Regions from separate parts of the Streptomyces sp. URMC 123 genome, predicted to be linked through region 2. Evidence: predicted binding sites of a transcription regulator. Region 2 holds the regulator's gene; the other holds the start of a gene.

Region 1 (3,401 bases), on a different contig from region 2:
CGATTTCCAGGTAGTGGTCGCGGAAGGTGTGGTTCTGGGCGGGGTCGAGGACTTCGAGGAGCGCGGCGGCGGGGTCGCCGCGGAAGTCGGAGCCGACCTTGTCGATCTCGTCGAGCAGGACGACGGGGTTCATGGAGCCGGCTTCCTTGACGGCCCGGACGACGCGGCCGGGCAGCGCGCCGACGTACGTGCGCCGGTGGCCGCGGATCTCCGCCTCGTCGCGGACGCCGCCGAGGGCGACGCGGACGAACTTCCGCCCCATGGCGCGGGCGACGCTCTCGCCGAGGGAGGTTTTGCCGACGCCGGGCGGGCCGACGAGGGCGAGGACGGCGCCGCCGCGGCGGCCGCCGATGACGCCGAGTCCGCGGTCGGCGCGCCGCTTGCGCACCGCCAGGTACTCGGTGATGCGCTCCTTGACGTCGTCGAGGCCGGCGTGGTCGGCGTCGAGGACGCGGCGGGCGGCGGCGATGTCGTAGGAGTCCTCGGTCCGCTCCTGCCAGGGCAGTTCGAGGACGGTGTCGAGCCAGGTGCGTATCCAGCCGCCCTCGGGGCTCTGGTCGGAGGCGCGCTCCAGCTTGTCGACCTCCTTGAGCGCGGCCTCGCGGACCTTCTCGGGGAGGTCGGCGGCCTCGACGCGGGCGCGGTAGTCGTCGGACTCGTCGCCGGGGTCGCCGTTGAGCTCGGCGAGCTCCTTGCGGACGGCTTCGAGCTGGCGGCGGAGGAGGAACTCGCGCTGCTGCTTGTCGACGCCCTCCTGCACGTCCTTGGCGATGGCCTCGGCGACGTCCTGTTCGGCGAGGTGGTCGCGGAGGGTCTCGGTGGCGAGCCTGAGCCGGGCGACGGGGTCGGCGGTCTCCAGGAGCTGGACGCGCTGCTGGAGGGTGAGGAACGGGGAATAGCCGGCGTTGTCGGCGAGCTGGGCGACGGTGTCGATCTGCTGGACGCGGTCGACGACCTGCCAGGCGCCGCGCTTGCGCAGCCAGCTGGTGGCGAGCGCCTTGTACTCGGTGACCAGTTCGGTGACGGCGCCGGGCAGCGGGTCGGGCACGGTCTCCTCGACGGCGGTGCCCTCCACCCACAGGGCGGCGCCGGGGCCGGTGGTGCCGGCGCCGATCCGTACGCGGGAGACGCCGCGGATGAGGGCGCCGGGGTCGCCGTCGGAGAGCCGGCCGACCTGCTCGACGGTGCCGAGGGTGCCGATCGCGGCGTAGGTGCCGTCGATCCGTGGCACCAGCAGCACCCTGGGCTTCCCGCCGCCGCGGCCGTCGGCCCCGGCATCGGCCTTGGCGGCGGCCTGGGCGGCCTCCACCGCGGCCCGTACCTCGGCGTCGGAGAGGTCCAGGGGGACCACCATGCCGGGCAGCACGACCTCGTCGTCGAGCGGCAGGACGGGCAGGGTGAGCGTTTCGGACGTCGAAGCCATGATCTCCCCTTCGGCAGGCAAGTTGAGCAGTACTGACTCAATGCATGCGATGCCCGTCCGTGTTCCCCGGCATGTGTTCGCTGTGAGCGATCAGCTGTGCGCCGACCGGGTGTACGGCGGTGGGCCGGGCGCGGGGCGGCCGCGCGCCGGGCGGACCGGGCGGGCCGCGGCCCCGCACCCGTAACTCGCCGGGCGGCTTTGCCGTGAAATGGCCCCCGCGGGGCCGGAGTTCCCGGGCATGCTTCCGTCATGCCCGAGTACGAGTGGGACCGCACCGCCATGGCTGCCATCGCCGCGGCCCTCGCCGACGACGCGGAGGGGGCCGCGGCGCTGCTGGAGCCCCTGGACGCCAAGGACCTCCGCCATGTGGTGATCCGCCTGGCGGCCACCCTGGCCGACACGCTGCTCACGGAGGCCAGACGCTCCGGGGCGAGCCGCGAGGAGGTCGTGGCCAACTGGCAGGCGTGCATCCTGGACCACGAGACCAAACGCGGCCATTAGGCGGCCGTCAGGAGGCCGCCCGGCCCTCCGTCGCTCGGGTCCCCGTCGCCCCGGCCTCCGCCGCCCCGGCCCGGTCTCGGGCCCAGCGGCGGGCCAGCGGCCGGCACGCCAGGCCCGTCAGCAGGGCGGCGGGGTGGCCCCAGGCGGCCATCGGGTCGGAGAGGTCGAACAGGTCGAGGGCGAGCAGCAGCCCGGTGACGCCGTACAGCAGCCGGCCGGTCCGGGGCCGCAGCAGCCCCGAGAGCGCGCCGATGCTCGCCATCAACCCGAAGCTGATGCCGTAGTCGAGGCGGCGCAGCGAGGTCTCGGGAAGGTGGCCGAGGTGGACCGCGACGCCGACCGGGACCTCCGTGAGCAGGGTCGCGGTGACATGCCCGATGGCGAAGACCGCGGCGGCCCGCAGCCCGCCGAGGAGGCGCTCCATCCGCGTGAGCACCAGGACGAACCCGGCGCTGTAGGGGGAGATCAGCGGGTTGGCGAGCCACAGGGCGCTGCCGACGAGCGCGGTGAGCGGGGTGCGGGTGAGGTGCTCGACGTCCGTGCTGGAGCGCTCCAGCCAGCGGGCCACCGCGTCCGGGTCGCCGTGGCGCGCGTACCAGGTGGTGGCGGCGAGGACGAGGAGATAGCAGAAGGTGAACGGGGTGCCCAGGGGCGTCGGCAGCCAGCGCGCGGCCGCACGCCACCGCGGGGTGCGCGGACACGGGCGCGGACACGGACGCAGGCGCGGGTCCGGGGCCCGGCCGCCGGCGCCGGCCGCCTCGGTGGGGCCGGCCGGGCCGGTCCTGCCTGCCGTCACTGAGCGGGCCTTTCTGCCGGGTGCGGGCGGCGTGGGGGCCGCGTCGCACCGCGTTGGTGGAGCCCGTCCGTGTCCCTCGGCCGTGGCGTGCCTGACCCCTCAGGGATACCACCTCGCGGTCGCGGGTGCGTGATCGCGTGGGGCGCGGCGGCCCGGGGAGCCGTGGGGGCCGGGCCGGACGCCGGGCCCACGGCGGGCCCGTTCTCCTACCCTGGTCGGCGACATCCGGGCGTCGAGCGCGGTCTGCTCACGACGCCCGCCCGCCGCGACGTACGGAGTGAAGGAGCAGCCGTCCGCCATGCAGCCGCCCGCCGAGCCGTCCCCGGCTCAGTCCCCGGCCCTGTCCCCGGCTCAGCCATTGGCCCAACCCTCGACGCAGCCGCCGTTCTCACGGCCCTCGCCCGCCGGGACACCGCCCGTGGGGGCGCCGCCCGTGCCGCCGTCGCCCCCGTGGCCCGACCGCGCCGATGACACCGCCCCCGTGGTCCTGGACCGCCGCGAGGGCCCGTACGGCGAGGTCGTGCTGCGGCGGCGCGGCGCCCACCACGAGATCATCGCCAATGGCTGCTTCCTGATGGACACCGCCGACGGGCGCTCCGAGCGGCTCCTGATCGACGCGGCGCTCGGGGCGCTGCCGCCCGGCCGCACCGCGCCCTCGCTGCTCATCGGCGGGCTCGGCGT
Region 2 (3,401 bases):
CACCGCGGCCGAGGAGCGCTTCAAGGAGATCTCCGAGGCCAATGACGTCCTGGCCGACCCCAAGCGGCGCAAGGAGTACGACGAGGCCCGCGCGCTGTTCGGCAACGGCGGCTTCCGGCCCGGTCCGGGCGGGGCCGGCGGTCCCGGCGGGTTCAACTTCGACCTGGGCGACCTCTTCGGGGGCGCCCAGGGCCCGGGCACCGGCGGCTTCGGCGGCGGGCTCGGCGATGTGTTCGGCGGGCTGTTCAACCGCGGTGGCGCGACCGGCACCCGGGTGCAGCCGCGCCGGGGGCAGGACATCGAGTCCGAGGTGACGCTCAGCTTCACCGAGGCCGTGGACGGGGCGACGGTCCCGCTGCGGATGTCCAGCTCCGCCGCGTGCAAGGCGTGCTCGGGCACCGGCGACAAGAACGGCACCCCCCGGGTGTGCCCGACCTGCGTCGGCACCGGGCAGGTCTCGCGCGGCAGCGGCGGCGGCTTCTCGCTCACCGATCCGTGCGTGGACTGCAAGGGCCGCGGTCTGATCGCGGAGCACCCCTGCGACGTCTGCCGGGGCAGCGGCCGGGCGACCTCCGCGCGCACCATGCAGGTGCGCATCCCGGCGGGGGTCAGCGACGGTCAGCGCATCCGGCTGCGCGGCAAGGGCGCGCCGGGCGAGCGCGGCGGCCCGGCCGGCGACCTGTACGTGGTCGTGCACGTCGGCGAGCACCCGGTCTTCGGGCGCAAGGGCGACAACCTCACGGTCACGGTGCCGGTCACGCTGCCGGAGGCGGCGCTCGGCGCCGAGGTGAAGGTGCCCACCCTCAACGGCCCGCCGGTGACGCTCAAGCTGCCGGCCGGCACGCCCAACGGGCGCACCATGCGCGCCCGCGGCAAGGGGGCGACGCGCAAGGACGGCACCCGCGGGGATCTGTTGGTCACCGTGGAGGTCGTGGTACCGAAGAACCTCGACGACAAGGCGCGCGAGGCGCTGGAGTCGTATCGGGAGGCGACCGCGGGGGAGGACCCGCGGGCGGAGCTGTTCCAGGCCGCGAAGGGAGCTTGAGATGGACGGCCGAGGAGGAGTACGAGGCGGCAGGGGCCGTGCGAGCGCCAACCCCTATCAGCTGACCGACGATTCGCCGGTGTACGTCATCTCGGTCGCCGCTCAGCTCTCGGGCCTGCACCCGCAGACGCTGCGCCAGTACGACCGGCTCGGCCTGGTCTCCCCGGACCGCACGGCCGGCCGCGGCCGGCGGTACTCGGCGCGCGACATCGAACAGCTGCGCCAGGTGCAGCAGCTCAGCCAGGACGAGGGCATCAACCTCGCCGGCATCAAGCGGATCATCGAGCTGGAGAACCAGGTGGCCGCGCTCCAGGAGCGGATCGGCGAGCTCCAGCAGGCGCTGGAGGGCGCGGCGGCCACCATGCGGCAGCGGGAGGCGGCGGTGCACGCCTCGTACCGGCGCGATCTGGTGCCGTATCAGGACGTGCAGCAGACCAGCGCGCTGGTCGTCTGGCGCCCCAAGCGCCCGGAGTGAGCGCGCGCCGGTCGTCGCCGGCCCGAGACGCACCCGCGTGGGCCCCGGAGTCATCGGCTCCGGGGCCCACGCGCGTATCCGGCTCGTTGCTTGCGGCTCGCTGCTCGTTGCTTGCTGCTCACTGCTCGCTGCTCGCGGCTCGCGGAGCCGGCCCGGTCCCCCGGGGGGCGCTCTCAGGCGTTGCCCATCGCCCGGTCGACCGCGATGCGGATCAGGACCCGGTCCGGGTTGGGCTTCGGCGTCCGCTGGTAGCGCTCCGCGTAGCGGCGTACGGCGTCCTCGACGGCCTCGGTGTCCGTGACGATCTCGGCCCGGCCCTCCAGCGTGGCCCAGCGGCCCCGCTCCAGCTGGCAGACGGCGACCCGGGCGCCCCCGGGGCCGGCGGCCAGGATGTTGGCGACCTTGGTGCTGTGCTTGTTGGTGATCACCCGGGCGATGCGCCGCTCGGGCTCGAAGGTGACGCCGACCGGCACCACGTGCGGGGTGCCGTCCGGCCGCGGTGTGGTGAGGGTGCACAGGTGGTATGCACGCCAGAAGTCGAGGTACTCGGGGCTGAGCGCGCTCAGATCGTGGGCCATGTCCAGGGAGCGTAGCCGGGGCCCTCGCCCCACCGCACTTGAGTGGAATAGACTCAACTTAGTCCATGTTGGTCGAGGCAAGGACGAAGGAACGGGGTCGCGCGCCAGCGGCGACCCGTCCGCCCTCGGCCGACAGCGCTGCGACAGGGCCTGAACCGAGAAGGAGTGCACCACGTGGACGCCGAGCTGACCAACAGGAGCCAGGAGGCGATCGGCGCGGCCGGCAGCCGGGCCGTGTCGGGCGGCAACCCGGACATCACCCCCGCCCATCTGCTGCTCGCCCTCCTGGAGGGCCAGGAGAACGAGAACATCCAGGACCTGCTGGCCGCCGTCGAGGCGGACCAGGCCACCCTGCGGTCCGGGGCGGAGCGGCTGCTGGGCTCGCTGCCCAGCGTGCAGGGCTCCACCGTGGCCCCGCCGCAGCCCGACCGCGAGCTGCTCGCGGTGGTCGCCGACGCCTCGCGGCGCGCCAAGGAGCTCGGCGACGACTACCTCTCCACCGAACACCTGCTCATCGGCACCGCCGCCGAGGGCGGCCAGGCCGGCGCCCTGCTCCGGCAGCAGGGCGCCACGCCCGAGAAGCTGCTCGAAGCGTTCGAGACCATCCGCGGAGGACGACGCGTGACCACGCCCGACCCTGAGGGCACCTACAAGGCGCTGGAGAAGTTCGGCACCGACTTCACCGCCGTGGCCCGGCAGGGCAAGCTCGACCCGGTCATCGGCCGGGACCAGGAGATCCGCCGGGTCATCCAGGTGCTCTCCCGCCGCACCAAGAACAACCCCGTGCTCATCGGCGAGCCGGGCGTCGGCAAGACCGCCGTCGTCGAGGGGCTCGCCCAGCGCATCGTCAAGGGCGACGTGCCCGAGTCCCTGAAGAACAAGCGCCTGGTCGCCCTGGACATCGGCGCCATGGTCGCGGGCGCCAAGTACCGCGGCGAGTTCGAGGAGCGGCTCAAGACCGTCCTCGCCGAGATCAAGGCCAGCGAGGGCCGGATCATCACCTTCATCGACGAGCTGCACACGGTGGTGGGCGCCGGCGCCGGCGGGGACTCCGCCATGGACGCCGGCAACATGCTCAAGCCGATGCTGGCCCGCGGCGAGCTGCGCATGGTCGGCGCGACCACCCTCGACGAGTACCGGGAGCGGATCGAGAAGGACCCCGCCCTGGAGCGCCGCTTCCAGCAGGTGCTGGTCGCCGAGCCGTCCGTGCAGGACACCATCGCGATCCTGCGCGGGCTCAAGGGCCGGTACGAGGCCCACCACGGGGTGCAGATCGCCGACTCCGCGCTGGTGGCCGCCGCCA

The links. Region 2 encodes HspR, which represses chaperone genes until heat shock. Its sites were predicted from a motif close to TTGAGNNNNNNNNNCTCAA; they were not measured.
Region 1: a site for HspR is predicted at 1,446-1,464, ahead of lon (endopeptidase La). Genes of this name have one in related genera too.

The regions. Positions count from the first base shown of each region.
Region 1 is NZ_JBPQTV010000069.1:10,327-13,727, forward strand. Features, by position in the region: gene lon (endopeptidase La) at 1-1,423, opposite strand, end outside; gene ACSNOD_RS11425 (hypothetical protein) at 1,673-1,924, shown strand; gene ACSNOD_RS11430 (rhomboid-like protein) at 1,932-2,720, opposite strand; gene ACSNOD_RS11435 (spermidine synthase) at 3,154-3,401, shown strand, end outside.
Region 2 is NZ_JBPQTV010000118.1:8,032-11,432, forward strand. Features, by position in the region: gene dnaJ (molecular chaperone DnaJ) at 1-1,045, shown strand, start outside; gene ACSNOD_RS15980 (heat shock protein transcriptional repressor HspR) at 1,047-1,520, shown strand; gene ACSNOD_RS15985 (pyridoxamine 5'-phosphate oxidase family protein) at 1,694-2,098, opposite strand; gene ACSNOD_RS15990 (ATP-dependent Clp protease ATP-binding subunit) at 2,273-3,401, shown strand, end outside.